DNA from 2 places in the Clostridium sp. Marseille-Q7071 genome. Region 1 is predicted to be linked to the other one. Evidence: a T-box and tRNA genes for the amino acid it is inferred to sense, from the RefSeq annotation. Region 1 holds a T-box; the other holds one or more tRNA genes.

The links. A T-box is a leader RNA that pairs with one kind of tRNA and senses whether it is charged. The one in region 1 lies ahead of tyrS (tyrosine--tRNA ligase), so its partner is inferred to be a tRNA-Tyr.
Region 2: it encodes a tRNA-Tyr, which carries the amino acid that the T-box ahead of tyrS (tyrosine--tRNA ligase) is inferred to sense. The anticodon was not compared.

What each region holds. Positions count from the first base shown of each region.
Region 1 covers NZ_CBCOPR010000001.1:1,906,656-1,919,919, reverse strand. Annotated here, with positions in the region: gene ACWPW7_RS08870 (hypothetical protein) at 86-1,726, opposite strand; gene ACWPW7_RS08865 (DUF503 domain-containing protein) at 1,808-2,089, opposite strand; gene ACWPW7_RS08860 (FMN-binding protein) at 2,278-2,625, opposite strand; gene ACWPW7_RS08855 (flavocytochrome c) at 2,926-4,341, opposite strand; gene ACWPW7_RS08850 (response regulator) at 4,419-5,051, opposite strand; gene ACWPW7_RS08845 (hypothetical protein) at 5,006-5,137, opposite strand; gene ACWPW7_RS08840 (ATP-binding protein) at 5,153-6,709, opposite strand; gene tyrS (tyrosine--tRNA ligase) at 6,814-8,040, opposite strand; T-box leader at 8,197-8,413, opposite strand; gene ACWPW7_RS08830 (hypothetical protein) at 8,489-8,899, opposite strand; gene ACWPW7_RS08825 (zinc-ribbon domain-containing protein) at 9,505-9,666, shown strand; gene ACWPW7_RS08820 (ECF transporter S component) at 9,783-10,319, opposite strand; gene ACWPW7_RS08815 (peptide chain release factor 3) at 11,237-12,835, opposite strand.
Region 2 covers NZ_CBCOPR010000001.1:240,872-259,949, forward strand. Annotated here, with positions in the region: gene ACWPW7_RS01075 (hypothetical protein) at 1-37, opposite strand, end outside; partial or broken gene ACWPW7_RS01080 (helix-turn-helix domain-containing protein) at 1,096-2,120, opposite strand; gene ACWPW7_RS01085 (PQQ-dependent sugar dehydrogenase) at 2,744-3,856, opposite strand; tRNA gene ACWPW7_RS01090 (tRNA-Tyr) at 4,179-4,263, opposite strand; tRNA gene ACWPW7_RS01095 (tRNA-Thr) at 4,272-4,346, opposite strand; tRNA gene ACWPW7_RS01100 (tRNA-Val) at 4,365-4,440, opposite strand; tRNA gene ACWPW7_RS01105 (tRNA-Tyr) at 4,447-4,531, opposite strand; tRNA gene ACWPW7_RS01110 (tRNA-Thr) at 4,540-4,614, opposite strand; tRNA gene ACWPW7_RS01115 (tRNA-Val) at 4,633-4,708, opposite strand; tRNA gene ACWPW7_RS01120 (tRNA-Tyr) at 4,715-4,799, opposite strand; gene ACWPW7_RS01125 (hypothetical protein) at 5,169-5,933, opposite strand; gene ACWPW7_RS01130 (hypothetical protein) at 6,065-6,688, opposite strand; gene yyaC (spore protease YyaC) at 7,191-7,736, shown strand; gene mreB (rod shape-determining protein) at 8,081-9,109, opposite strand; gene spoIIID (sporulation transcriptional regulator SpoIIID) at 9,200-9,454, opposite strand; gene ACWPW7_RS01150 (peptidoglycan DD-metalloendopeptidase family protein) at 9,615-10,319, opposite strand; gene spoIID (stage II sporulation protein D) at 11,000-12,103, opposite strand; gene murA (UDP-N-acetylglucosamine 1-carboxyvinyltransferase) at 12,380-13,639, opposite strand; gene ACWPW7_RS01165 (hypothetical protein) at 13,666-14,361, opposite strand; gene ACWPW7_RS01170 (hypothetical protein) at 14,825-15,007, opposite strand; gene ACWPW7_RS01175 (F0F1 ATP synthase subunit epsilon) at 15,326-15,730, opposite strand; gene atpD (F0F1 ATP synthase subunit beta) at 15,752-17,143, opposite strand; gene atpG (ATP synthase F1 subunit gamma) at 17,177-18,028, opposite strand; gene atpA (F0F1 ATP synthase subunit alpha) at 18,040-19,078, opposite strand, start outside.

The DNA of each region.
Region 1 (13,264 bases):
AAAAAATCAATTCAAAACTTCTCTTATAAAAGAGAAGTATTAATAATACTCCATTGTCAATCGTCAATTTTCAATTGAATACTAGTTATACCCTTACATTAATTATACTTAAATCATTATCATCAAAAAATTCCCTACAATTTGATAATGTAAATTTTTCTATTTTTTCTTTAATGTTAACATTAAAAACATATGAATTACAACTTAAATCTTCAATAAGCTTATATCTATAAGCCTCTAATACATCCATAAAAGCCTTTTGTGAATGAATATCTATATTTATATAGTCGTTATTTACATTAATAAAAGCGTCTACTACTTCCATATTTAACGTTCTTATACTTGTAGCAATTTTAATATTTCTAGAATCTATCTTTTTGCCCTTACCTCTTTCATCTTTAATTACAAGCTTACAGTCGTAATCTTGCTCTTTAATATTCATAGGTACATTTAAATAATAGTAATCATTGCTTAAAGTGTTGAAAACTTTAAAATCATGCATTTTACTTTCAATAAGTTGCATTACCTTGTTGAATGTAGATGGACTATCTTCATTAGTCTTTATAAGTTGCATAATTCCATCTTTCATCATAGATACTTTTTCTTTTATTTCACTTTTAACTATATCAGAAGTAGGAACTTTAAATTTTAAGTCTATATCCTTTTCAATAACTTTATTTTCTTTTATATCTTTAGTAACTTTATCATCTATAATCTTACCTTCTTTTGAAGTAATGATTTCCTTTTCTATCACTTCATTACTATTAATATTTTTTTCTTCGTTTTTAACTAAAAGATTTTTCTCATCAATAACAACTTTATTATTAATTTCTTTATCTGATATCTCTTTGCCTTGTAAAGCAATGTCTTTTACAGTATTATCAAAACTCTCATTTTTTATTACCTTGTTCTCCGCATCTAATGTTGTTAATGATTTATCCGGAATAGTTTTCTCCTTAGAAATTTTATTATCTACAGTCATATCTTTATTCTCAATATTTAATGCTTCTAATACTTCTTGAATATTTTTAACTACTACTGAGTCTTCTTTATTAATATTATTGAAACTTTTTATATTTTCTTCTGTAATTGGTATGTTCTCTTCCTTCATCATTAGTAATGAGTTTAAATCTAAAGTCTTTAGAGAAGAGAAAAAGTTCTTTAAAGTATTTTTAACCATAACTCCCTTTTCACTATTAGGTTCTATATTTTTTGCTGTTAAATACTTTTCTATAAAATTATCTTCTTCTCCAGGTGTTATATTTATTTTATTAGTAAAGTCAACTATAGTTTTAACCTCATCAAAGTTTTCTTGAGTTAATGGAATATTAAATTTGAGCATTTCCTTTAATATATACTCATCGCCTTTTGAAATTTTTAATCCTAAGTTTTTTATTACTTCTTCTAATATGCTTTTGCTCTCTAAAGGTATTAAGGCTTCTAGAGGTTTACTGTCCCCACCTAATACTAAAGTTAATTTTCCTTCACTAAAATCATCTACTACAAATTTTAATAAATAATTTTCTAACAGGGTATCCTCAATAAAGCCATCTATTTTAGCAGGAAATTGTCTTCCATCTAAAAGTCTTATTACAATTTCACCACTTTCCTTATTGATATTTAATATCCTTGCACTAAAGCTATCTCCCTTTCTGAAAGTAGTTTTATTAAAATCTTGCTGAGTAGCCTGATTTTGAACCATGTTGATTTTCCAAATACCAGACATAATATCTCTCCTTAAAGGTATCTATATTTACTTTAATTATCGTAAAGAATCTATATTTATTGATAACATAAAGGAAAGCTTTTATAATATTTCTGTTTCTATACCCTCAATATTGGCCTCACAATTTTTTTCTATATAATCTATAACCTTTTGTAATACACTATCACCATGACTGCTACTACTACTCACTAGCGCAATTCCAATTACTATAGTTTGATGTATATCTTGATTTTCTACCTCTGCAATAGACACATTAAACTTATGTTTTACCTTATCTATTATACTTTTAACAATCATCCGTTTTTCCTTTAATGAGTGTACCCAAGGTGCACCTAATTTTATTTTCGCTATAGCTATAATCATAATAACATCTCCTATAAATAGATTTTGTTAATTTATTTAAAATAGTATTTAAAGATAAAATAAATATTTTCTTTAAAATGTCTAAATATATTATTTATGTTCTAATAATTACTATTCCTTTTTCTATTATAATATATAAAAAAGGCCTCCCGATTTTCATCAGTAAGACCTTGTCCAATTCTTTTTATCTATTTTGCTTGCTCTAAAGCTTTATCTACAGCTTCTACAACACCATTACTTGATCCTGTTGCTCCTGAAATTGCTTCTATTTTCTCAGTTGTTTGTTTTTCTTTAATTGTTTTGATTATCTCTTCTATCGCTTTATCTCCAAGACCTTCAGTTTCTTTTTGCTCAACAACTTTAATATCTTCTATTTTTCCATCCTTAACTTCTACAGATACCTTTATATCACCTTTAAATCCTTTTCCAACACCTTCATGGATTCCGTCTTTGTAAGCCGCTTCTTTACTTCCACATCCTACTAATATCCCCATTGTTAATATTGATGATAATAATACGATTACTACTTTTTTCATTCTAAATTCCTCCTTAGTGATATTAAATTTTCAATGCAAATAATTACTAATATCACATAACAAAATTATTCTTTGATAATTTCTCTCAATAAATATACCATAATTTTTCTACATTGTATACAGTTTGTTTTTAACTCATTTTACTCATAGTTCCCCATAATGTTCCATTATAAAATTAATATATATCTAAAATAATTGTTACTTATTTAATATCTAAATTTATAATTCACAGTTTATACTTATAAATGCTTCTACTATAAAAAACAAACTTATAAAGAATTTATTTTACTAGCAATAGTATTATTTTAAATTTTTTGCTGCAGTTTGTCCTGCCCTTCTTCCATAAACTATTATATCTGCTAGTGCATTTCCGCCAAGTCTATTTCCACCATGAATTCCTCCAGTAACCTCTCCTGCTGCATAGAATCCTGATATAACTTGTCCATCTTCACCAATTACTTCTCCATCGGTATTAATTTTAACTCCACCCATAGTATGATGAACTGCTGGTGTAACTTCAATTGCATAAAATTTTGGACTTTCTAAACTTACTGCCATATCAGTTCTTTGGAATTCTGTATCATTGTTAGATTTTTGAGCTTTATTATATGTTTCAACTGTTGTAGTTAAATTAGCTTTATCTATATCTAATTTTTCAGCTAATTCTTCTATAGAGTTTCCCACAGTAACTAAATCCATACTAAAATATTCTTCTATAGATTTTAATCCCTTTCTCAATTCTTCATCAAAAAATAAGTAACCAACCTTGTCTTTTTGATCTAATATAGCTTTTGAAACAACATCTCTAGTTAATAATTCATTGATAAATCTTTTACCATCTTTGTTTACAAGTATTGCACCATTACCTCTTACTGCTTCAGTAATCATAATACCTTTTCCTGGAACTACCGTTGGGTGAGTTTGTATTTCACTCATATCTACAAAAGCAGCACCTACTTTTTTAGCTAATACAATTCCATCTCCAGTAGCCCCCGGGTGATTTGTTGTATCAAATCCTTCTAACTCAGCTTTATTTTCTACAACCATTTCCTTATTAGCTGAAAATCCTCCAGCAGTTAATATAACACTTTTAGTATTTATTGTGTATTCTTTACCTTCTTTATTTGTAGCTTTAACAGCTGAAATTTTCCCTTCTTTATCTTTAACTATTTCCACAGCCTCATTCATCGTTCTAATATCAATTTTCTTATCTTCTGAAACCTTTTTTAATGTTGAAATTATATTAGGTCCTACCGCTGATCCCCCTGTTGGCCTATGAATCCTTCTAACTGAGGCCCCTCCTGCCGCTCCAACATCTGATAAATCAGCACCTAAACTTTCTAACCATTCAACAGTATCTTTTGCTTCTTCAGTTAATACTTTAACTAACTCTTCATTATTCTTATTATATCCACCTTTCATAGTATCTTTAAAGAATAATTCGGCACTATCTTCAATTCCAGCTTTTTCTTGAGCTTTTGTTCCAGCAGCATTCAATCCACCTGTTGCACGAGTTGTATTTCCTCCAACCATAGGCATCTTTTCTAAAACAACAATTTTAGCTCCACTTTCCTGTGCCTCAACAGCTGCTGCAAGACCTGCCCCACCTGCCCCTATAATAACAATATCTGCACTTTCCGTTTTACTTCCACAACCAACTAATAACGGAATAGTGATTATAGCTGTCATTGCTAAGGCTAATATCTTCTTTTTCATTTTTCTTCCCCCTAACAGAAATTATCTATGGCTAGAGCATATTTGTTAAATAATAAACAATCAATATTTTGTTCTTATTATTTATTTTGTTCTTTTTGGTCTAGAATCTTATATACATGACAAGGCCTACCTATTTTCCCATATTCTAATTCAATATAAAGCCTACCTTCTTTTAACATATATTCAAGATATCTTCTAACTGTAACCCTTGCCATGCCTATATTTTCAGAAAGTGCTTCTGCTGTAAAGCAACAGTGTGCATCATCGTTAATATAATTCCAAATCTGATTATATGTGTGAATATTCAGTCCTTTTGCCAACTCTATTTCTCTCTCATTCTCAGACATATTTTTATAATTTTCTTCATTATTTAGAACATATTGATCAATAGTTTTTTGTTCTATAGAAATTAGTTTATTAAAGGTTTCCATACGTTTTTTATAATTATATAATGCCTCTTTAAATCTATCAAAAGTAAAAGGCTTTATTAAATAATCTATTGCTCCATATCTAAAAGCTTCTTGCACAGCTTCAGAGGTTCTATCAGCAGTAATCAATATTACATCGCAGCAAATCCCTTCATTTCTTATCCATCTAATAAAATCTAATCCATTCTCATTTGGAAGAAATATATCTAAAAGCACTAACTGTGGATTTTTACTTTCTATAATTCTTTTTTTGCTTCTTCTAAATTTCCTACTGCTCCACATAGTTTAAATCCCTTTAATTTATTTAAAAACATTGAATTTATTTCTCTTACCATTGGATCATCCTCTACAATTAAAACATTAATCATTTTAAATATCCTCCTCTATTTTGGAATTGTTACATACCAAGTGGTCTTTTCATCAGTAGTAAAGTATATATTACCCTCTATCTCTTTTATTATTTTCAATATATTATAAAGTCCATGTCCTCTATCACCAAGTTTTGTTGTAAAGCCCTGATTAAATATTCTATCTTCTATATCTTTTGATATCTTATCTCCATTATTACTTATTTCTATTTGAATCTCCTGGTCATAATCCATTATAAACACTGTTATTTTAGCATTTTCTTTTCCTATAACTGCATCAATGGAATTTTCAATTAAATTTCCTAATATAATTGCAAACTCATCTATTGTTATGACTTTAGGAATTTCCCTCAGTTCACAGTTGCTATCAATCTGAAAATCTATCCTTGCTTCAGATGCTTTATTATATTTTGCTAATATTAATCCGGCTATAACAGGTTCTTTAATTTTATTATTTAATAAATCTAAAATATGCGTTCTCGCTTGTGCAGTATTATGTATAAACTCTAAAGCTTTTTTATATTCTTCTAGTTGAATAAGCCCTGAAATTGCATGGAGCTTATTCATAAATTCATGATTTTGTGCTCTTAAAGACCACATAAGTCTTTTAATTCCTGTAAGCTCTTCAGCCATAAGCTTAACCTTTGTAAAATCTTGAAAAGTCACAATAGAACCTATGATATTACTTTCATTATTAGTGATAGGATAATAATTACTAATAACTGTTTTTCCTAAAGGAAGTTTTTCTTCTACATTTGTAATAGGTACTCCATTTTTTAACACTATTTTTAATTTATTAAAATGCTCAATTTCTTTTAAAGTTCTTCCTACATATTTTTCCTCAGCTAAAAATTCTCTAGCATTTTTATTTACTACTGTTATTATTCCTTCTTTATTTGAAGCTATTATTCCCTCATTCATACTTTCTAAAATTGCTTCTCTTTCGCTAAGTACCCAAGCTATTTCATCAGGCTCAAGTCCGAAAATAGACTTTTTAATGTTATGAGAAATTATAATAGCTCCTACAATTCCTATTATAAGACCTATAATTACATAGGGAAGAAAATTTATCATTAAATCTGTGTATTCGTCATTAAAACTCCCTAAGAATAATCCTACACAAACAGCACCAACTTGTTTTCCATCTCTATATATAGGTGTAAAAGCCTTAATAGATTTATCTATATCTTCAATTGTGTCTGTAGTAATATAACTTCGTCCTTTTGATAATACAATATTTTCTCCCTCATTAATAAAAGCTTCCCCTAAGCTTTCTGTAAGATAATGAGAATATGCAATACCTTTCATGTCCATCACTACAATAAATTGACCTCTTGTTTTAAGTCTCAAGGCTTCTATTCTAGGCTGTATTTTATAAATTCCTTTTTCCATTCCTACATTATCTATAACTACTTCCATAGCTGCAACAGAGGTAGCCATATTCATAACAGCCTTACCTTTTTCTTCTTTTAATATCATCTTGGAATAATTCATAAAAAAATAAGTTACAATAATTAAGGTAAAACATATTATACTAGTTACTAAAATTATCATTTTATTTTGAAGTTTCATTAAAACCACCTTTATTTAAAATACTTGTATACATATATTTTTAAAAATACCATTATAATACATAAACAAAAGAAAAACTGCTAACATTGTTAGCAGTTTTTCTTCTATTTAACTTCTAATTTATAGAATTTTTTCTTCCCTCTTTTTATTAATGCATATCCATCTTTTATAAAATCTATAGAGAATTTAGCATTAACATCCTCTATCTTGGTTTCATTTATAGTTAATCCGCCTTGTTGTATAAGTCTTCTTCCTTCTGCTTTAGATGGTACTATTTCTGTTTGAACCAATATATCTAATATATTACCTTCTAACATATCATTGCCTATAGCCACTGTAGGCACATTAGACATATCAACTCCACCACCAAATAAGCTTTCTGCAGCAGTCTTAGCTTTTTCTGCTTCTTCTTCTCCGTGAACAAGCTTTGTAACTTCATAAGCAAGTACTGTTTTAGCTTTATTTATTTCAGATCCTTCTAATGCAGAAAGTCTCTTAACTTCATCCATAGGTACAAAAGTTAATAATGATAAACATTTCTCAACGTCAGCATCATCAATATTTCTCCAGTATTGATAAAAATCAAAAGGAGAAGTTTTTTCTGGATCTAACCACACAGCACCATTTGCAGTTTTACCCATTTTATTTCCTTCACTATTAGTTAATAGTGAACATGTCATACCATATGCTGCTTTACCTTCTTTTCTCCTTATAAGCTCCATACCTGCTAAAATATTGGACCATTGGTCATCTCCACCTAATTGCATAGTACAATTGTATTTTTGATTTAATACTAAGAAATCATATCCTTGCATTAACATATAGTTAAATTCCAGGAAAGATAATCCTTTCTCCATTCTTTGCTTAAAGCATTCTGCTGTAAGCATTCTATTAACAGAAAAATGAACTCCTACTTCCCTTAAAAATTCAACATAGTTAAGATCTAATAGCCAATTAGCATTATTTTCAAGTATAGCTTTATCATCACTAAAATCTATTAATCTTGATAATTGTTTTTTAATACCTCTAATATTCTCATCTATATCTTCTCTTGTAAGCATTTTTCTCATGTCAGTTCTTCCTGATGGATCTCCTACCATTGCAGTACCGCCACCAACTAATGCTATTGGTCTATGACCTGCTTGTTGCATATGGGACATAAACATCATAGCTATAAAATGTCCAACATGAAGACTATTTGCTGTTGGGTCAAATCCTATATAAAAAGTAACTTTCTCTTTTCCTAATATTTCTTTCATTTCTTCTTCGTGTGTTAACTGTTTTAAAAATCCACGTTCTTTTAAAACGTCATATACATTTGTATTACTCATTTTAATTCCTCCCTTTGTAGTACGATATTAATTTTAATAATAATTAGCTATATCTCTTTTTGAATTCAAAATTTAAAATTATCATTGAAATTTCTTTAAAAATACTTTTTTAAAGCTTTTATAGTTTTTTAAATAATAAAAGTCCCTAGTTAAAAAACTAGGGACGAAATTTTCCGTGGTACCACCCAAATTGATTTTGTAAAAAATCCACTCATATCTTGTAACGTAAGAAATGCCGTATCAGCCTACTATTAAAATCTAAGTTCAGCCTAAAGCTCAAGAATGTATTTCATTATGTTCCTCAACTGATTTACACCAACCATCAGCTCTCTTTATGATTTCCATAACTACTTATTTCTATCATCGCCTTTAAATATAAAATTTATTATTACTATAATACTATTATTCTTTAGTAAATACAAGTATAAATTATATAAAATAACTGGGTTTAACTAATATATCTCTTTATCTCATCTGGTAACTGTCTAGGATCTCCACTAATATTTATGAAAAACTCAATGTTAAACTCTTGAGTCAAATATTCAATTTTATAAAATAATTTTTTCATTTCTTCCAAGGATGAAATTACTCCATTCATAACTCCGTCTATCATAATAGCTTCAATGTCATAGTCTTGTGCTATCATTCCACATAAAAAACCATAGAAATCTTTTGCATTATCTACTTTAAAGTCCTCTGCGCATATAAACCTTATCTTCCTATCTAGTTCAAAAACCATTCTTCTGTCATCATCAACATAAACTAAGTTACCCTTTGCCTTCGAAACCTTGTCATTTGCTAAGCTAACAAGAGCCTTTGTTTTTCCTGAGCCTTTTTTGTTACAGAATACATGAATCATTTTTAACGCCCCCAGACTTATTTTATTATTTAATTATTACTATGAGTTACTATGTTTGAGTTATATTCATTATATATTATTCAGAATATTTTTACAATAAACTATTAGGAAAATTTTCAATTAATGTAAAATCTATTTATAAATTTCTCACTTTTACAATAACTAAATCTTATATAATTATTCATTTTAACCTATATTTTATAAAATAATCTTTGGTCTTGAAATATTTTTTTATGCTAGTTTTGTGATTATTTTTGAATTTTTTGAATTTTAAATTATATACTATTTTTTGCCAATAATTTTTTTTTCCATATGCTCTATAATCCTCTTCATAACTGGCTTTTATATTATTTTATGCAGATGATAATTTTAATTTACTCATATACATAAATTGTTACTTTCATAAAAAAATTTCCACTTATTTTGAAAAATTCTATTGTATTATATAATAATTATGCTATAATAATATTAGGGTTTTATTCAACTCTAATAGATTGAACAAGGTTAATTAGAACAAGGCAATTATCCCCTCCTTTAATCGAGGAAAAGAAAGTGATAGTATCCATTGTTTAATTAGTCCTTAGATTAAAAGGAGGTCATTAATAATGGCAGATAGAAATATTACTTGTAAAGATTGTGGAAAAGAATTTGTATTCACTGAAGGAGAGCAAGCTTTCTACAAAGAAAAAGGATTCGAAAATGATCCAGTAAGATGCCCAGAGTGCAGAAAATCTAGAAAAAATTCTAGAAATAACTATAGCAAATAATAACTAGAATACTAAGAGAGCAATTGCTCTCTTTTTTAATTTTAGACCATATGGATAATATTCTTAGCATAAAAGGCTTTATATAAAAAATAGAGGGAAGTATACCCTCTACCTTATTAAAACTTTATGTATTTTTTTAATTGTGTCGCTAGTGGTAACGCTATAACCATACCAGCTGCAACTTGCAATGCATTACTTGGAATAGCTACTATTGCATTAGGTAAGCCATATATTATCCAACCTGCAAAAAAATACCCTATTATCATAACAACTCCTGAAATAACAAAAGCAAAGAAGTTGTTCATAAAATTTTTCCCCTCATAACCATTTCTATAAGCTAAAGCACCAGCAATATAAGCCATTGAGCCTTTTATTATAAAAGTAAATGGAGCCCAAATAATATATGGGGAAAGCACATCAAATAAAGTCATTCCTATCGCTCCTGCCACAGCTCCCTTTTTCCTACCTAACAATACTGCTGCAACAAAAATTGCACTATCACCTAAGTGAAGTACACCTTCTCCAGAAATAAATGGTACATGTATTATACTAGTTGCAATATAAATTATTGCAGCCATTATAGCAACTTGTACTAATGATAATGCTGTATTACTATTTACACCATTCTTAGTAGTTACCTTGTTATTTCCCATACTAAACACTCCTCCATAAAGTTTTCCCATATTAATTATACATATAAACAAAAAAATTACAATGTTTTGTTTATAATATTTAAAAAGTTTTGTATATTTTATTGTCCTTTAGAGGAAACTAATTTTAATTGCAAATTTATAAGTGAATAGTTCTATTAAGTTTATAAATTTGTTTTAAAAGAAAAAGCTTATATATAATAAGTAAAATTTTATTTATTATTCTGCTTTTCTATATATTGTCTACAGTTAAAGCATTTTTATAAAAATATTCAAAAATTCTTTGAAGAAAGGTAGGTGAAAACCGTTATTGTTACTTATAAAAATCTATTATAAAACTATTTATCTTTTTATTCATTGAATATGTGACATTATATTAGTAAATATAAAATTACAACTATACTTTCACTTATGCTTAATAAAGCTTTAAGTAGATAAGATACTTAATAAATTAATCATTAGAGTAAGCATTTCTGCGTATTATGAGTTACATAGAAATTTGATCTCTTCTAGTGATATATAAAATAAAAATAGCATTTTATGAAGATGAACAAATTAAAGATAAAATCAACAATAAAGTTTTATAATATTTTTATTAAATTTTATAAGTTTTACATAACGGATGATAGCTAAATGACATATTTACGGTGGTTTGGCGGTTTTATGTTACTACTATTATTAATATGTCTCTTCTTTTTAATTGGTGGAAATTTGATAAATGTGCTGTTAATAATCAGTTTGTTTACTATAATTCAAGATATATTTCATAAATATTTACGTCCATAAAACATCTCTAAAAGCGGAGTCAAAAATGATTCTTAATTTTTAAATTCCTTTTTCCAATCTATCTATAATTAGTTTTTTAAAAGCAAGAAAGCGTGAATTCATCACGCTTTCTTTGTTAGGTATTTCAAAATATCTTAATCATTATTTTTAGCTATATCTGATAATACTAGGCCATCATTATGCTCTAATGCCCAACTTATTCCCCAATCATTTTGGAAAATCAGTAAATCTCTATCTTTAAAGTCTTTTACCACTTTAGTATCACTAGTAATATTCAATTTTTCTGCTGGTATATCAGAATTTTCAATCCATCTTATATTTCTAAAGGAAAGCATATCCATTTTAATATCAACATTATACTCATTTTTAAGTCTAAATTCTAAAACTTCAAACTGGAGTACTCCTACAACACCTACAATAATTTGTTCTGTACCTATATGAAGTTCTTTAAATACTTGAATAGCACCCTCTTGAGAAATTTGAGTTATTCCTTTTATGAATTGTTTTCTTTTCATTGTATCTACTGTTCTAACTCTAGCAAAATGCTCTGGTGCAAAAGTTGGTATTCCCTCAAATTTTAACTTATTGTTTGGAGAACATAGTGTGTCACCTATACTAAAAATACCTGGATCAAATACCCCTATTATATCTCCAGCATAAGCATTCTCTACTATTTCCCTATCCTGTGCCAAGAATTGCTGAGGTTGTGAAAGTTTAACTTTACTATTTCCTTGAATGTGGAAAACTTCCATGCCCTTTTCAAATTTCCCTGAACAAATTCTCATAAATGCTATTCTATCTCTATGTGCTTTGTTCATATTAGCTTGTATCTTAAAAACAAAGGCAGAAAAATCCTCTGAAAATACATCTATTTTACCTTTATCTGATATTCTAGGTAATGGTACTGTAGTTAAATTTAAGAAATGCCCTAAAAATGGTTCTACTCCGAAATTTGTTAATGCACTTCCAAAAAACACAGGAGTTAATTCTCCTCTTTTAACTTTTTCATAATTAAAATCATCTCCTGCTACATCTAAAAGCTCTATATCTTCTAAAAGTTTTTCATATAGTGAATCTCCAATAGCTTCTCTTACTGCATCTTCATCTTCCATAGGAATTATATCTGTTTCAACTTCAGTTTGTCCATGGTTCCCTGCATTAAATATTTCTATTTCTTTTTTCTCTCTATCATAGACTCCTTTAAAGTGAATTCCTGTACCTATTGGCCAATTTATTGGATAAGATTTAATTCCAAGTTCATTTTCAAGTTCTTCCATAAGTTCAAAAGGATCTCTTGTTTCTCTATCCATTTTATTTATAAAAGTAAATATAGGAATTTCTCTTATACTACAAACATGAAATAACTTTCTTGTTTGTTCTTCAACCCCTTTAGCCCCATCAAGTACCATAACTGCACTGTCCGCTGCCATAAGAGTTCTATAGGTATCTTCACTAAAATCCTGATGTCCTGGAGTATCTAATATATTTATACAAAATCCATTGTAATTAAACTCCATTACTGAAGAAGTAACGGAAATTCCTCTCTTTTTTTCTATTTCCATCCAATCCGAAACAGCATGTTTAGCTGTTTTCCTAGCTTTAACAGACCCTGCAAGTCTAATAGCTCCTCCATATAAAAGTAACTTTTCTGTAAGTGTAGTCTTACCAGCGTCAGGGTGAGAAATTATAGCAAAGGTTCTTCTTTTTTCAATTTCTTTTATGTAATCGCTCAAAAGTACCGCTCCTTTATTTAAATATATTAACTATTTTATCCTAAATCTTCACAAAATATATAAATTTAAAGTTTTATAAATATCCATATAACTATTATTGTAAAGAAAAATTTAACTATAATAAATTGAAACAATTTAAAATAAACTTTTAATTAATTATATAAATATTTTAAAATAAAACTATAATTTATTGTATATTATTATCACTTTAATCTTTAGTAAAATTAGCTAAGTTAATAAAATTTTTATAAGATTTAGGCTATGTTCTGTAAATAAACCTACCTTATATAATATCATATTGATTTGTATAAAACAATTTTTAAAAATATTTTTTAGTTAAGATATAGATGTACTACTTTCCAATTTAATCTATACATTTTATAATTACATTATTGAATTCTTTAAATTTCTACCTTATACAATTGAAAA
Region 2 (19,078 bases), 1.7 Mb from region 1:
CTATTGCTAAAAACAACGTTGTAAATTTTTTTGACATTTTCCTACCTCCTAAGTAATTCTGTTGTCTTGTAAATAATATAAATTTTTAGAATTCAATTCGCCGCCTTATTTAGACGAACGCTAATTGTATTCGTGTAATAATTAAGCACATAATCTGTGTCTTCTATTAAAATTATCAATGACTAATTTTAATAGAAGAATATACTATGTTATATGTTCAAGTAATCACTATAAATATTATCTATAATACTTGGCAATTTTCTATTTGGTCAGTATTAGAATCTAATTCCTATTTTTGATAATACTTAATTTATGTGTCTTTAAAATGTTCCTATAACTTTAATTAAGTTCTTTAAATAAGTAGCATATATAGATAAACTGCCTTAAATATTTCAATTCACAACTTTAATAAATGGACAATTGACAATTGTAGTGGTAATTAGTTTTAATCAAAATAATTTCTTTAATTATTTTTTACTAGCAATATATTACTCGTGCTTTATAAGAAGTGATTACATTACTTTAAAAAATTATTAGGTGGCTAAACGCTTCACTAATCTACATAAATTTCATATATATTTACATTTTCGTCTCTTTACTGGTAATGATTCTTAATTTCATATGAATCATGTACTATTATACTGAAATAATATCTACTAACTATGTTGATACAAGCATTGTTTATGTTGATAAAAGAACTTTTGAAATCACAAATATTTATGTGTTATGTTCTATCAAATTACCTCATCATCTTTACTAACTTTAGTAGATTAAAAAGAACATGATGATTTTGAAAAGAAGATGTAAAAAATAACCATGGTAAGCTTAATATGAAGGAAAAATTTATATATAGTAACTATAAGTTTTACTTAAGACTATTTCATACTATATTCGTTAAAATACTTCAAAGAATTTATTATTTAATAGTTATTAACTTTTAAAATTGAAATTTATCTTAAGCAAAACAAAGCCACAGGTATTACCCTGTGGCTTTAAGTTTAAAGAGAAATTGATAAACTAAGAAACTGTACAAATCTAAGAATAAAACTTGCAAATAAGTGAGTATTACAAAATTATATATTTAGCAATTGGAAACTAAAGTGATGTAGTTCTATACTGTAATGGTGTTATTCCAAATTCCCTTTTAAATGCACAACAAAAATTACTTGGATTTGAGTATCCTACATCCAAAGCAATTTCATTAATTGACCTATCTGTATCCAGCAATAATGTAGCAGCACGCTGCAAACACATTTTTCGATGATATCTAAAGATAGTGTCTCCATATACAATTTTAAAGCCTTTAGCCAATTTGTTTCTGTTAAGAGCTAATTGCTTTGATAGGGTACTGACAGTTGGAAGTTCATATAAATTCGTCATTAGTATTTCTGGTACTTTTTTAATTTGATTGATTTCAAATTCACTCAAAGATACTTGCTCTATTATGTCTGTTCCGAGGATTTCATAGGATACTATTTTCGAGAATATTTCCATTACTTTACTTTCAAAAATAAAATTTTTGATTTTTTAGGCAAACTACAATTGAATATTTGTAAAAATACATTTCCAATTTCAGGAGATACTTTTATTCCTTGATAATACTGTTGTCGAAGTGTATTTTCCAATTGTTCTATTGTATCCTCCCAAAGTTCAATTCCACAACTTCCGAAATAAGAATCAATAGTCCCTTTTTCAGCAGTAATGGAGATCCCTTGATATTTCTGACCGGCACAATATCTTACTGAACCACATGTTCCTCGAGACATTGATACAGAAAGATCATTTGGAGTCAAACACATATTGCCGACCTTGGACTCTTTTATGGATAAACAACCAGCAACACAGTATTCTACTTCAAAGTATTCTTGTGATAAATCAAACTCTGTTATAATATCATGGTGGAAGACTACATCAAAAATTGTAAGTGTTACATTTCCCATTAGTTTATAAACTTTTATGCATCCTTCTCCATAGTTGGAATCTATATCATATATAGTTTCCTTGTCATTTTGATTGGCTTTGAAATCACGTATCGTTGAAAACCGCCTTCGCATTTCTGAATATTGCATAAGCATGTCTTCATATCCTTCTTTTATATCTATGTGAAATCTATATTCCATATTTATAATTGCCTTTCTAGTAATTAAAAAATATTTTACCATAAAACTTGATATATTCATTAAGTAGTTAGTTTTTGGTGGAGAATTAAGTCTCCAAATCACCAACAAGTTTACAGTCTGTACTCTTAACCACTTAGAAATCGTCTAAATTACAAAATCAACAGTACCAATAGGAGTTACAGCCTAATAATTACAGATAATACTAGCATAATGGAATTTTCTTGTCAATATTGCTTATATAACTCTCAAAATGATAAAATTTTTCTATTAATTCTCTATGAAAATAAGAAAAGACATCTTACTAAAGATATCTTTTGGGAAGTTAAGTAAATATAAATGCCATTGTTTTCTTGCTCTCTATGATTATTATCTGTAGCAATAGCATATTAAAATACTGTTAGTTTGAGAATTATGATTATTACAATCACCCCTATAGGAACAAGCTCACTATTAGATACAATCGGCCACGTGAGCACAATTTGGTTTTCTTTTGCCTATTTTTCTTTTTTTCAAAAGAAAAGCAAGTAGGATTAATGAACAAGAAAGATGTTGCATAATCCATGAGAGCAGCTCGAAAAATTTTTCACATGATACCATGAGCAAAGTGGTTTCTCTTTTGCTCTCTAAATATCACTTTTTTTCGGAATGAGCCGGATAATCTTATCATCATCTATATTAGGATTGCCCCTGCCATCCATATTACTAGTTGTCAGATAAATTGATCCATCTTTCGCCTGAATAACCTCACGCAAACGTCCATACTCACTTTTTAGCCATGATTCCACATTCTCCACTTCTGTTCCTTTTTCATTTAATGAAATTGCAAGTAGTTGTTCTCCACGCAAAGTAGCAACTAGTAATTTTCCTTGCCATGGTCCTTGATTTACGAAGGCAATACCAGAAGGTGCCCATGTATCTTCTCCGCTGTGTATCAAAGGTTTTTGTGTTACAACTTCTTTGGATTCTTCGTTTCCTTGAACGAGAGGCCATCCATAATTAGCTCCTGGTCGTATAATGTTTATTTCATCATGTCCTGTCTGTCCATGTTCTGATTCATACAAGATATCTTCTGAATTCCACGCTAAGCCTTGAGGGTTTCTATGCCCTAAGCTATAAACAGGTGAATTAATAATTGGATTATCTTCAGGAATACTGCCATCTAATTCTATTCGCAGTATCTTTCCCGCTGTGCTGGTTACCTCTTGTGCTAATGCAGAATTTCCTGCATCTCCTGTTGTTATATATAATTTCTGATCCGGTCCTATCTTTATCCTTCCTCCATTGTGAATTTGTCCACCAGGGATTTTATCTAGAAGAATCCGGTCAATGGTTGCCTTGTTATTCTGTTCAACTAATCTGACAACACGATTATAGATTTGATTACCCTCTACATATGAATGCATAACATACATATAACGGTTTTGTGAATAATTTGGATCTAGCACAATCCCCATTAATCCACCTTCCCCCTGACTTGTAAAGGGTGCACCAAATGTAATGAGCGGCTGAGTATTAAGTTTACCATCTTCAATTATTCTAATTGCTCCAGACCGCTCCGTAAAATACACTTTGCCTTCATCGCTTATCGCTATAGCCCACGGTACATATAGATTCTCAGCGATAATTTCAATCTCGTAAGGAAATTGCCTTGATGTGACTACATTAGCTTTGGCATTAGTTGCATTACGACTACGCAATATAATATTAGACAAAACATTGTAAATCGTTTCTCTCATACTATTATCCTCCAAATTTAAATAAATCCATATCTAAATGCATACTTTAATTATATTATAAGATATTTGTTTTAATGCATTATTGGCCATGCCTTAAAACTTTCACTAAAGCATCATTGAAAAATAGTAGAAATAAAGCAATATTTTCATATTAATAAGTTAATTTAAGGATTTCGTCTGAAAAACGAGGAATTTAATTCCAGTATACAAGCAATAAAAAACGTAGCAGACTTCTGACTGCTACGTATAAAAACATGATTATTTATAAAATAAAAGCTACATTTGAGCCCTCAAAATAAGGTAACAAATGTAGCTTTTTGCTTGGTGGAGGAGGACGGATTCGAACCATCGAAGCGAAACGCAACAGATTTACAGTCTGCCCCCTTTAGCCACTCGGGAACTCCTCCATATATTATGGAGCTGGCAATAGGAATCGAACCTACAACCTGCTGATTACAAGTCAGCTGCTCTACCGTTGAGCCATGCCAGCATATTATACAATTTTTAATGGTGGTCGCAACAGGGATCGAACCTGTGACCCTCTGCTTGTAAGGCAGATGCTCTCCCAGCTGAGCTATGCGACCATAATTTGGTGGAGGAGGACGGATTCGAACCATCGAAGCGAAACGCAACAGATTTACAGTCTGCCCCCTTTAGCCACTCGGGAACTCCTCCATGTATTATGGAGCTGGCAATAGGAATCGAACCTACAACCTGCTGATTACAAGTCAGCTGCTCTACCGTTGAGCCATGCCAGCATATTATACAATTTTTAATGGTGGTCGCAACAGGGATCGAACCTGTGACCCTCTGCTTGTAAGGCAGATGCTCTCCCAGCTGAGCTATGCGACCATAATTTGGTGGAGGAGGACGGATTCGAACCATCGAAACGAAACGTAACAGATTTACAGTCTGCCCCCTTTGGCCTCTCGGGAACTCCTCCACGTTATAAAACTGACTATTTAAAGTAGAACTTAAACTTATTCACTACAAATTAGCTACTCTACTATCAATGAATGCCAGTATTTTCACAAGTTCTTCAGAAAATTCCTGAGAACATTGACAAGGAATAGTATATAATTTTATAACTATTTTTTCAAGTTTTTTTTATACCGTTTTCAGTATTTATACTTTATTATCTCCATTTTTCTTATTTTTACTTCATATTTCGTATAGCTACAATTATTGTTTTAATTATATATGATTTATTTCAAAGCTAAAGATTCAATTAAATAATGTGCATCAAAATTCCTCAATACACGCTATTTGCTCATATTATGATTATTGTATATCTTATATATTAAATTAAAGTTTATTGCAACTCTTCTTTGTTTTTCATATTTAAAGCAACTGTTTTCATGTTTGTAAAGAATGAATCATCTTTAAAAAACTTTTCATATTTTTCACAAGCTTCTATACAATGGTCATATTGATCAGTGGATAAATAAACTGTTATTAAATCTTTAATATGATGTAATTGTGGAGTTACAAATAATAAATCATCTAAAAAATTATCTGTTTTATAGTTTAATACTTTATTTGTAAATATAGAAAATAAAAGTATTCCCGATATCCAAACATACTTTGCTCCCATAGCTCTAAATTCACTAATATCCCATCCACTTAGATGTTGTTCTGCATCATTACCATAGCATTCATCTTGTTTATAAAAAATATATGGTGTTGATATTATAACACTATCCGATGTCTTAAAGCATGCTTCTAATAGCTTTTTTCCATCTGATTTTTTCAAATGCTCTATAACATCTGCAAGTACTATTAAGTCATATTTAGGAAAATCCTTTTTATTTAAAATATTCATTGCATTACCAATATATATATTATCATAAATATAACCATGTATTGGTGTGATATATTTCTCATATATTTCTATTCCATCTATTAATATATTCCAAGGTGCATATCCACCATCATTATTCTCTCTTAAATCTAAATATTCTCTAACTAAAAATCCTATCTTGCCAAATCCAACTCCTATTTCTAGTATAGATTTAGGTTCCAAACTATAAATTGCAGGAATTAAATTTGACACTGAAGCTAAATTACTAGAAGGCATATCACCAACTCCTAAAATATTTTAAATTCTTCTAGTTATAATATAGATTTCAAAAATAAAAATGTTACCTTGGCCTTAGAAAATACTAAAATATATTTAAATTATTATCTTTAAGAAATTTACTATATAAATTAATCAGCATTCTCTACAGTATCCATATCTATGAACTTTCTCGCTATTTTCTTAACTTCATAAAGCTCTTTTTCTGATAAATAATTTTCTAATACATCTAAGCTCTTTCTTACTCCTATTTTTTGATTTTTATATTGGAGATAATCGTTAATTTTATTCTGTTCCTCTTTTGGTATTTTATCACTTATTGTAAAAAGCTTCACTTTATCATTAATGGATAATGCTGTTTCAATCTCTTCTGGTGGAATTTTTATTACTGAATTTTTTTTCCTCTGCTCAATATTATAAGAATCGAATTCTCCTTCTACTATTACTTCTGTATTCTCATCAACTTCATCTAAAAATAGTTTCGTATCCAAATTTCTGTCATTAAATTTGCTTTTATTATTATCTATTTGAATATTTTTTTCTAGTTTTTCTTCTTTTTCTAAATCTTTTTCTTTATGTAGCTCATTTTTTTCATGGATACTGAAAATTTGATTATTATTTATCATTATGTTGTCTCTATTAAATATATTTGATACTATCTCTTCGTCTCTTTTATCTGTAGCATAAAATTTTAAAATGCATATAGTAAATATAGTATAAAGAATAACTATAAAAGAATAAATCTTTCTTTTCATTACATCACATCCTTGTAGTTAAAATATCTTTTATAATTCTTTACCTAAAATTTAGCAAATATACATTTATTACGATGTAATCTTTAGCAATTCCAATAGCAATTAAAAACATATCTTAAATACTTATATTTTCAATTATTAGTTTTTCTTTTAATTGCTTTACTTTCCTATATATCTCTATATTTTTATAAAATTCAATAATTACTATATATTATTTAGCATATATATTTTATTAGGGCTATTGTATATAGTGTATAAAATTCTTTAATATTATTTAATTTATGAACTTATTAATTCCTCTTTGATAATTAGTAAATGTATTTATAAAATCCTAAGATAAATATTTGAGTTCTTTAAACAATATTAAATTTTAATATAGCTTTTTGATTAAATAGAATATTAATATACTTATTCCTATATTTTATACTTTTAATTTTTAATTAATTAAGAATACACATTATTCAAAATATAATTATAAATAATTAATTAGGAGGTGTAATAGGTGACTAGAGTGAAGACACATTATAACAGTCCCTTAGCCTATTATAATTTAGCAAATTTTATTAAAGACTACTTGGATGAAAATACTATTATTATTTGCATAGGAACTGATAGATGCATAGGGGACTCTTTAGGACCTTTAGTAGGAACTTTTTTAAAGGAGAAACAGTTCCCACTACCAGTTTATGGCACAATATCAGAACCTATTCATGCCTTAAATCTTGAAAGTAAACTATCTCAAATAAAAATCAAACATCCAGATGCAAAAATAATTGGTATAGATGCTTGCTTAGGTCCTTTTTCAAGTATAGGAGAAATACAAGTAAGAGATTTCCCCATTAATCCTGGAAAAGGTGTAGGAAAACAACTTCCTCAAGTAGGGGATATATCTATAATTGGAATTGTCGATTCTAGTGAGGATACTGAATTATTTACAAATAGAAATATAAGACTAAATCTAATAATGCAATTATCTAAAGTAGTAACTCGCGCACTAATACACTCTTATTATTTAGTTTTTAACGAAGAAATTTTAAAAGAATCCTAAAGAGTTCTCTCTAATTTTAGAGAGACTTTTTCATTTCAATCTACAGTATCAAAATAAAGAATATAGTTGCTTTAATGTAGAGAATTGTAAAGTAAGATAGAGTTACAAAGAAGAAATTTTAAAATTTTCTCATTTTACTAATTAAATAATATATACAATTTTCCTGTACGCAACTTTCTTATCCTTCCTTCTAAAGCATCCAGCCTTTAAGCAATAAGTTTTAGTAATATTGCCTTGGCTGAAGGACTTTTACGAATTAAAATGGTGAAGCTTTGCTGAGAAGGGTAAAATTAAAAGGACATACTTTAGAGTATGTCCTTTTAATAACTAACTTTTATATTAAATTAATAAAATGATAAATCTTCTCCGCTGAATGAATCATCCATTTTATCTATGAAGTCTAAAGCTTTACCAGTTCCTAGCGCAACACAGGAAACTGAATCTTCAGCTACATATACAGGAACTTTAGTATAATCTTGTATTAGCTTATCTAATCCATCTAGAAGTGCTCCACCACCAGTCATAACTATACCTTTTTCAGCTATATCAGCTGCAAGTTCAGGTGGAGTTTTTTCTAATACTGCATGAGTACATTCCGCTATAGCTGCTACTGCCTCTCCTAGAGCCTCTCTCATTTCTGTTGAATTAACAACTATATTTTTGGGAAGTCCTGTAATAAGGTCCCTTCCTCTTATTTCCATACTTATTTCTTCTTCTTTTTTATAGGCAGAACCTATATTAATTTTTAAATCTTCAGCAGTTCTTTCACCTATCATAAGTTTATGCTTCTTTCTTATATAACGAGTTATTGATTCATCAAAATTATCTCCCGCAACTTTGATTGATTCTCTAACAACCATTCCACCTAATGAAATAACTGCGATATCTGTGGTACCTCCACCAATATCAATTACCATATTTCCACTTGCCTTTGAAATATCAAGACCTGCACCTATCGCTGCAGCTAAAGGCTCTTCTATTAAATGAACTTTTTTTGCACCAGCATTTCTTGCTGCATCTTCAACTGCTCTTCTTTCAACTTCTGTAGCTTCACAAGGAACACAAATCACTACCCTTGGAGCTGATTTCTTATTTCCACAAGCCTTTCTTATAAAGTGTTCAAGCATTTTTTCTGTTACATCATAATCTGAAATTACTCCATCTCTTAGTGGTCTAATTGCCACTATATTTCCTGGAGTTCTTCCTATCATTTTTCTAGCTTCTTCTCCAACTGCTAAAACCTTATTTGCATTTTTGTTTATGGCAACTACTGAAGGCTCTTTTAAAATAACACCTTTTCCTTTAATATACACAAGCACTGTAGCGGTACCCAAATCTATACCCATGTCTGTCCCCATTCCGAAAAAAAACATCTTAAAATTCACTCCTGCTCTTTCGTATTTTAATATATACAGACTTATAATAAAAATCTTTTATATTCTCTTATTATAATACGAAATATTTTATCCTTCAATCGTTTTGTATTTCATCTTTGTGGCCTTACCGCCTCTTATGTGCCTTTCAGCTTTGTTTAAATCCAAAATATTTTTTGCCTCCTCAGCAATCTTTGGATTTATCTTGGGTAATCTTTCTGTCATATCCTTGTGTATAGTACTCTTACTTACCCCAAATACTACAGCTGTTTTTCTAATAGTAGCTTGAGATTCAATGATATATTTTGCAACCTCTAGTACTCTATCTTCGATGTAGTCTTTCAAAGTGTTACCTCCTTAACCCTTCTATATTTATAAATATGCTAAAAACTTGGTTTAAATTACTTTGTTATCAGTCATTTTCCGACATAATCGGAAAATGACTAATATTTAAGTTAGTTATGAACTAATATTTTTCACTTAAGATAAATGGTTAACTAAATAGTTATTTTTTATAACTAACAAATTTAGCTGGATCTACATTTTTACCATCTTTTAATACTTCAAAATGTAAATGTGGACCATATTCTTCATAAGCAAAGTTTGTTGTATTTCCTATTTTTCCTAATTCTTGAGAAGCTTTAACATTATCACCTTTTTTAACGTTTACTTTTTCTTCTAAGTTACAATACTTAGTAAGAACTCCATTTTGATGATCCACTTCTACATATGTTCCTTCTGTTGAAACATCTATGGTTTTAATAACTCCATCCATAGCCACCACAACAGATGCTCCTTTTTCAGTCTTAATATCCATACCAAAGTGTGGTCTATAATCCTTAGTTGATGCCATATATACAGGATCTTCTGAATAAGCTCTTGCTAACGAACCTTTAACAGGATTTATAGCTTCACTATTAGCTTCTTTTGATACAGCCTTACTATCATTTTCCTTTTGAACTTGAATATTTGGTACAGGTTCTAATTCTTCTTTTTTAACCTGTAATGCATCATTAAAGTTCTTAGGATCTACTACTGCATCACCTTCAGCTTTTGCAGTTTCTTCTATTACAGGTGGATTAGTAGCAACATCTTTTCTATTTCCAGCTGTTATAACTGCTACTGTAGCCACAGCACATAAGCATACAAATAAGATTACGTAGAAGCCCTCCTTCTTCAAGAATTGTTTAAATTTAGATTTATTATCCATAAAAACACCTCCACTAATATTGTTGTCCTATATAAATAACTTCATTCAATTTGCATATGAAATTTTTTCCTTATTTTTCGACTAAATTTACTATTTAAATTAATTTATTAATATATATATTTGTATAAGTATGTTTTTATAGATATATTTTTAATATAAATAAAAATATATTAAAAATAATAAGGTTTAATTGAAATTGAACTATAATAATGAATACTTATATATTTTGTAAATATAAAAATAGTTAATTAATTTTATGTATAATAAAAGATATTTACTTATAAAAAAAAGAAAAGCGATTTTATCACTTTTCTTAAAAACTTTTTAAAAAAGTCAGTTCATTAATATTATATTTTCCTTAATTATTCATATTTAAAACATTACAAATAAAATAATTGATTAAAAATGCGTAGGTATTTCTTAGTAAAAGCTGAAAAATTTAAAATTATTTATTTTTAAAGTGATGAATCACTTCTTATAAAGGACTAGTAAGATATTGCTAGTAAAAAATTAGTTTAAGAAATTAATTTCAACCATAATTGTGAATTTTCCATTGTGAGTTATGGATTAAAGTATGCAACAGTTTAACTATATTAGCTATACATTAACTTTTTTAGGTAGTTTATCTATAGAATGCTGATTAGTTAATTTTTAAAGATAATTAATTTTTATTTTTAAATTTACCTATTAATTTTAGTTACTTCTACACCTTTATAATAATGACTTAATATTTGTTTATAATCTTTCCCATCTTTAGCCATAGCGTTTGCACCCCACTGACTCATACCTACACCATGTCCAAAACCGCTGCAACTTATTTCTAATTCACTATCTAAAAAATTCAAATTGAAATTAGCGGAATTTAAATTATATAACGCTCTAAATTTAGTTCCTGCTATAACGGTATCTCCTAACTTTATTTCCTTGACACTTCCCCCCTCAGTTCGTCCTAGTATTTTAATTTGACTTTTAATATTGCTTACTACCATATTGGCATTATATTCATTATTCACTTTATCTACTAACTGGTCATAAGGTACTTTCACAGTGCTTTTATATCTAGGTGCCTGTTCCTCGCCTTCACTTTCAACACTTCTTAAATATGGAAGAGCATTAACAAATACATCCTCAGAATTTTCTGTTCTTCCACTACTAGTTGAAAAATAATATGCGCCTCTTGCTAATTCGTTATTATAAGTAATAACTTGACCTTCTGTTGCTTTCACAACTTCCTCAACTTTCTTCCAATTTTCATTTGCCGAATCTCCCCAAAGTTCCATTCTTTTTTCCTTATTCATATAAACTTGACAATGAATAGTATCACAAAGATCTGCCCCATTTCCTTTTGAGCATCCTCCTCCCAATACTTTAGTATGTGCGATGGTATATGTTCTTGCAGCTACTGCTTGTGCCTTTAAAGCCTCTACTTCAAAATTTATAGGCATTTCACTACTGATTACTCCTTTTATATACTCTTCTAATGGTAGTTCTACAACTCTATTCTCTTTACTAAGATAAATTTTTACTATAGGTACGTTAATATTATAAGTAGTTGCTGTCCCCTTTTCACTCTTACCATCCTTTATTTTGACTTCCTGTTCTTTTATTTCGAAGGGATTAGTAGTTTCTTCCTTATTATCTCCTAAAATGAAATAAGTTGATAATAATAAAAATACAAATCCTAAAGCTAAAAATATTAACACTCTAATAATTTGTGAAGCTAAATCCTCAGAGACTATCCCTTTACATTTGTTTATATTTTTATAGTTATTTGTAGATCTCATTTTATTCTCCTCCCACTCAGTATTTCATAAGCTTTAATGTTAATTTACTATATATGTTTATAATATTGTCATTAAGATATTATTAAAGTTATTAGATATTTATTAATAAATATCTAATAATATAACCACTAATTTATTTTAAAAATTATTATAGTAATATTAAATTTAAAGTTGATGTTTACAGTAATATAATTAATACCTTTAAGTAAGAAAATAAAAGAACTTTTTTAAGTAAAATAAGAAGAGACTATGAATAAAATCCATAATCTCTTTTATCTATACTTTAATTCTTTCAATATCTGCTCCAAGCTCTCTCAATTTATTTTCTATAGAAACGTATCCTCTATCTATATGGAATACATCTGAAACTATAGTTTCCCCTTTAGCACAAAGTCCTGCCAATACTAACGCCGCACCTGCACGTAAGTCTGTTGCTTTTATTTCTGCACCTGTGAGAATATCTACGCCTTCTACTACCGCACACCTTCCATCTATTTTAATATTTGCTCCCATTCTTATAAGCTCTCCAACCTGCATAAATCTATTTTCAAATATAGTTTCTGTTATTAGACTAGTTCCTTTTACCGTACATAAGAGGCTCATCATTTGAGACTGCATATCTGTTGGAAATCCTGGATATGGCATAGTTTTTATATCTATAGGTTTCAATATACTATTGCCATCAACAATTAAACTATTACTATCACATTCAATTGTAACTCCCATTTCCTTTAATTTTGCAATAATTGGTTTTAAGCACTCTTCATTAATATTATTTATCTTTATTCTGCTCTTAGTAATAGCAGCGGCTATCATAAACGTTCCTGCCTCAATTCTATCAAATATAGGCGTGTGACTTACTCCATCTAATGCATCTACACCTTTTATTATTATGGTGTCTGTTCCTTCACCTTGGATATCTGCACCCATTTTTCTTAGGAAAGTAGCTAAGTCAACAATTTCTGGTTCTTCCGCTGCGTTTTCAATAATGGTTTCTCCCTCTGCTAAAACCGCCGCCATCATTATATTTTCTGTTGCTCCTACAGAAGGAAAATCTAAATATATTTTTTTGCCTATTAGCTTTCTTGCCGTAGCCTCTACATATCCATGACCCATAGTAATATCCGCTCCTAAAGCTGATAATCCTTTCAAGTGTAAATCTATAGGTCTTGATCCTATATTACATCCTCCTGGAAGAGAAATTTTAAACCTTCCAAATCGTCCAATCATTGCTCCCATTATTAAAAAGGAAGCTCTCATCTTTCTCACTAATTCATGATCAACATTACTATCATTTAATCTTGAAGTATTTATTGTTACAATATTACTTTTGGAATCTATATCTACGTCTGCATAAAGTGACCTTAACACATCGCAAAGCACATAAACATCTTCTAGCATAGGTGCATTTTTCAAAGTACACTGTCCGCCGCTTAATATGGTCGCTGCTAATATAGGCAACACTGAATTTTTAGCTGAACTTATGTTCACTTCTCCTCTTAATGTTTTACCACCTTTTAAAATAAATTTATCCATGTTAATCCTCCATCAATAGTGCTGATTTAAAACGCTAAGGTTATTTCTGGGGTACCCATAATTAAATAATTACCTGAAGAGTATCTTACAACAGCAAATTGGAAGTCTATTAATTCATTATTTACTCTTTTAGCAACATAATTTTTAGTATTACAAATAGTGCTATAACCATTATTCAATTTTACAGTATTTAAACCTATAGCTTTCTTGTTTTCTAAAGCGTTTATTATACTATAATTAATAGTTTTCAAATTCTTTTCTTCAAGCATAGACTTAACTTGACGATAATATTGTACATTATAAGCATGTTCTGATAACACTTTATCTAATACCCCTTTTAAATCTTCTAATTTATTTTCATTGGTCTTTTCTACTAAATTTATAGTTATTAGAGTTTCGTCTTTATAGCAAGTTTTCTCAATATAACCATAAATCTTATCAAACTTAAATTCTCTATAATTAGAGTTATCATATATTGTTTTCTCTTCTATTGAAGTTGTGTATTCTCTTAATAATAGTAACAAGTTTTCATAGTAGTAATCATAGTTTTTATCTGCCTTAAAGGTGGTCGTAATAGAAACTTCTACTATATTACTATTTGTTGTAGATAAGATTTCATTAAATACGTCTGTCCTCTCTTTAGCCTGAAAGAAAAATATATTAAAATTAATTATAACTATAGTCATTATCAAAAAAATTACTGCTCTTTTTCTCTTAATCATACCAATTCCCCCATTCACTTAAATTATTGACTTGGGTATAAAATTTTATTCCCTTATTCAGGAAAATAATAAATTATCCCTCCTCAACTAAGAAGAGGGTTAATAATTAGGGAATTGATATATTATATATTATTAATATATAACCAAAGCATCGAAATTGTGCATTATTGTTTAATAATGTAGAAAAATAAAAAAAATATTATTAATTATCATAACTTTTCACATATATAATTAAAGATTTAAAATAATAAATATTATATAGTTATAGATAAAAATTAGAAATTATCAAATCTCTATTAAAATTTTCCTACAAACATAAATATTATAAAAATTAAATATAATACTATTTTAAGTTTAAAGAAAATCTCAAAATATATTTATCAATTACATAAAAAAAGAAAAGTGACTAGGCACTTTTCCTAAAAATCATAATAAAAATCCATAATTGTAGCTTTATTTAATACTAATTAAATAACGAAGAAAAAGTAGAAACATTTTTTAATAGTTTAATGGCAGTATTTAAATCAATATACTTCTCTCCATCTAATTCTATGCTATTATTCATAAACTGCTTTACTGCTTCCTCATACTCGTATTCAATATTAACTACAGAAGAATCCGGCACTTTAATTCTATTATTCTCCATTTTCCTCTTCCTTTCCAAGATAATATATACATAGTATGTATTAAAGTAGAAATTTTTATCCTTAAATATATATTTCCTAGGAAATCGACAAGATTATACATTTAAAATTTTACATTTTATATTTAACACATTGTCTAATAAAAAAGATATCTTTTTCAAAGTTCTTTTAACCGCAATTTAAGCCTTCCCTAAAAATAGCTAGTTAAAAATTCTAAAGATATTTATATTAGACAAAAAATAAGCTTCCACAAATAGTAATCCTATCTGTGGAAGCTTACATTGCAGTATTTATATACAATATATCAAAATACTGATTAATTATTTTATTGAAGATATTTTAAGTCTCATTAAAGATCTTCTAAGAGCTCTTTCTGCCCTTTTAATGTCTATATTATCTTTATTTTTTAACCGTTCTTCTGCTCTTTCTTTAGCAGATTTAGCTCTTTCTTCATCTATGTCTTCTGGCCACTCAGCCACACTACATAGCATTGTAACTACATTATTTTTTACTTTTATAACTCCGTTAGATGTAAAGCCATGAAATTCTCTATCATTTATATCTTGAAAGGTAGTTATAGTTGGTACTAAGTCAGATGCCATAGATATATGGTTAGGAAGTATTCCAAATCTTCCTTCACTACTTTCTGAGTTTAATTTCACAACTTCACCTTTATAAAATTCTTTATCTGGAGTCATTATTATAAGTTTGAAACTCTTCTCCATAGCTTTCCTCTTTCATAAATTTTATTCTAAAGTTTTAGCCTTTTCTACTGCTTCGTCAATAGTTCCAACGAATAAAAATGCAGATTCAGGTAACCCATCATGTTTACCTTCTAGGATTTCCTTAAAACCTCTTATAGTATCCTTTATAGGCACATATTTACCTTTAATTCCTGTAAACTGTTCTCCTACAGTAAATGGTTGAGACAAAAATCTCTGAATTTTTCTTGCTCTACCAACTACAAGTTTATCTTCTTCTGAAAGCTCATCTACTCCTAATATAGCAATTATATCTTGAAGTTCTTTATATCTTTCTAATATATGTTTAACATTAGTAGCTACCTCATAATGTTCTTCTCCAACAATTCTAGGATCAAGCATTCTTGAGCTTGATTCTAGCGGATCTACTGCTGGATATATTCCTAGCTCAACTATGGATCTTGAAAGAACTGTTGTTGCATCTAAGTGTGAAAATGTTGTTGCTGGTGCTGGGTCTGTTAAGTCGTCTGCTGGAACATATACTGCTTGAACAGAAGTTATAGAGCCGTTCTTAGTAGAGGTAATTCTCTCCTGAAGTGCTCCCATTTCTGTAGCAAGTGTTGGTTGATATCCAACAGCACTTGGAATCCTTCCAAGTAATGCTGAAACCTCAGAGCCTGCTTGTGTAAATCTAAATATATTATCTATAAATAACAAAACATCCTGACCTTGATCTCTAAAGTATTCAGACATTGTAAGACCTGTCAACGCAACTCTCATTCTCGCTCCAGGCGGTTCATTCATCTGCCCAAAAACTAAAGCTGTCTTGTTAATAACTCCAGATTCCTTCATTTCGTTATAAAGGTCATTACCTTCTCTTGTTCTTTCTCCAACACCAGTGAAAACAGAAAGTCCACCGTGTTCTTTTGCAATATTATTTATAAGCTCTTGAATCAATACAGTTTTTCCTACTCCTGCACCACCAAATAGACCTATTTTCCCTCCACGTTGGTATGGTGCTATAAGATCAATAACCTTAATTCCAGTTTCAAAAACCTCAGGTTCTACAGATTGTTCTTCAAAGGAAGGTGCTGGTCTGTGAATTGTGTAATAGCTTTCTCCATTAAATTCACCTTGATCATCAATTGGCTTTCCTAGTACATTGAAAAGTCTTCCAAGTACAGGGTTACCTACAGGGATTGCAATTGCTCTTCCTGTATCTACTGCCTTAACTCCTCTTTTTAAACCTTCTGTGCTTTCCATTGCTATAGTTCTTACTATATCATCACCTATATGTTGTTCAACTTCTGCAATTATAGTTTTACCATCCATTTTTATTTCTATAGCATTGTATATATTTGGAAGTGATCCTGATTCAAACTTTATATCTATAACAGGTCCTATAATTTGTACGACCTTTCCTATTCGCTGTGACATATTACCCCTCCAAATTCATCAGTCTTTTTAGAATTATTCTTGTGCCTGTGCTCCACCTACTATTTCTGAAAGCTCTTGAGTTATGGCACTTTGCCTTATTCTATTATACTTTAAGTTAAGCTCATCCAATAAGGTATCTGAATTACGAGTTGCTCCATCCATAGCTTCCATTCTGTAACTTTGTTCACAAACCTTAGAATGAAGCATAGAATTTAGCACTTTTCCATTTAAATATAAATCTATTACATTTTCAGTTAAAGTTTCTGAATTAGTGTTAAACTCCAAAGTTCCATTAGAATGAGTAAAATTCTCCATATTAATTGGCAGTATTTTTTCCATTCTAACCTGTTTTTTAAGCTGAGAAATAAACTCTGTATAAACAATATGAACTTCTGAAACTTCTCCTTTTCTGTATAAATCAAAGGCATGATTGTATATAGCTGAGGATTCTTTAACTGTAGGTACATCACCTACGTCAACATATTCTGCCACTGTGTCAACCTTATATCTATTGAACAATGTTTTTCCTCTTGCTCCTACAACTAGTACTAAACTATCTTCTCTATTATTTTCAATTTCATCTATAACATAATTTACTATAGAACCATTAAAGGAACCACATAAACCCATATCAGAAGTAAGTACAATATATAATTTTTTAGAACTATTGTTTTTGACGGTGTAAATACTCTCATCTTCATAGCTTTTTAAAACCTCATTATATACTTCTTCACACTCTTTAAAATAGTAGTTATTAGCGGACAATTTTTGTCTCGTCTTTTTAAGCTTTGAGGTAGCAACTAGTCCTAATGCCTTTGTAATTTTCCTAGTGTTTTTTATAGATTTAATTCTTCTCTTAATTACTATAAGTCCTGTTGCACTCATTTTCTACACCCCTATAGTTCTAATGAGAATTCACTTTTAAACTCTTCTATAGCAGCTACAAGTTTATCCTCAATTTCTTTATCTAATTCTTTTCTTTTTAATATAAGTTCTCCAACTTCCTTATAATGTGTACTCATAAATTCTAAGAAATTTCTTTCAAAATCCTTAATTTTAGATACAGGTATATCCATTAGATGTCCATGAACACCTGCATATAAAATCATAATTTGCTTTTCAACTGGCATAGGAACGTATTGATCTTGCTTTAGTATTTCAACTAATCTTCTACCTTTTTCAAGCCTTCTTTTAGTTTCTTTATCAAGATCAGAGCCAAATTGAGCAAAAGATGCTAACTCTCTATATTGAGCAAGTTCTAATCTTAATGTTCCTGATACTTGCTTCATAGCTTTTATCTGAGCATTTCCTCCTACCCTAGAAACTGATATACCTGCATTAACCGCTGGTCTCTGTCCAGCGTAAAACAACTCTGTTTCTAAGAAAATTTGACCATCAGTAATAGAAATAACGTTAGTAGGTATATATGCTGTAACATCACCTGCTAAAGTTTCTATTATTGGAAGAGCTGTTAATGACCCTCCACCTAACTTATCAGAAAGTTTTGCAGCTCTTTCTAATAATCTTGAATGTAAATAGAAAACATCTCCTGGATAGGCTTCTCTTCCTGGTGGTCTTCTAAGTAGTAATGCCATTGTTCTATAAGCAACAGCGTGCTTAGATAAGTCATCATATACCACTAAAACGTCTTTACCTTTATTCATGAAATACTCACCCATACTACAACCTGCAAAAGGTGCTAAATATTGTAGTGGTGCTGATTGTGAAGCAGTAGAAGCTACTACAATTGTATAATCTAATGCACCCATTTCTTTTAAAGTGTTAACTATGTGTGCAACCGTTGATTGTTTTTGGCCTATTGCAACATAAATACAAATAACATCTTTACCTTTTTGATTTAATATTGCATCTAAAGCTAAAGCTGTTTTTCCTGTCTGTCTATCTCCTATAATTAGCTCTCTCTGACCTTTTCCT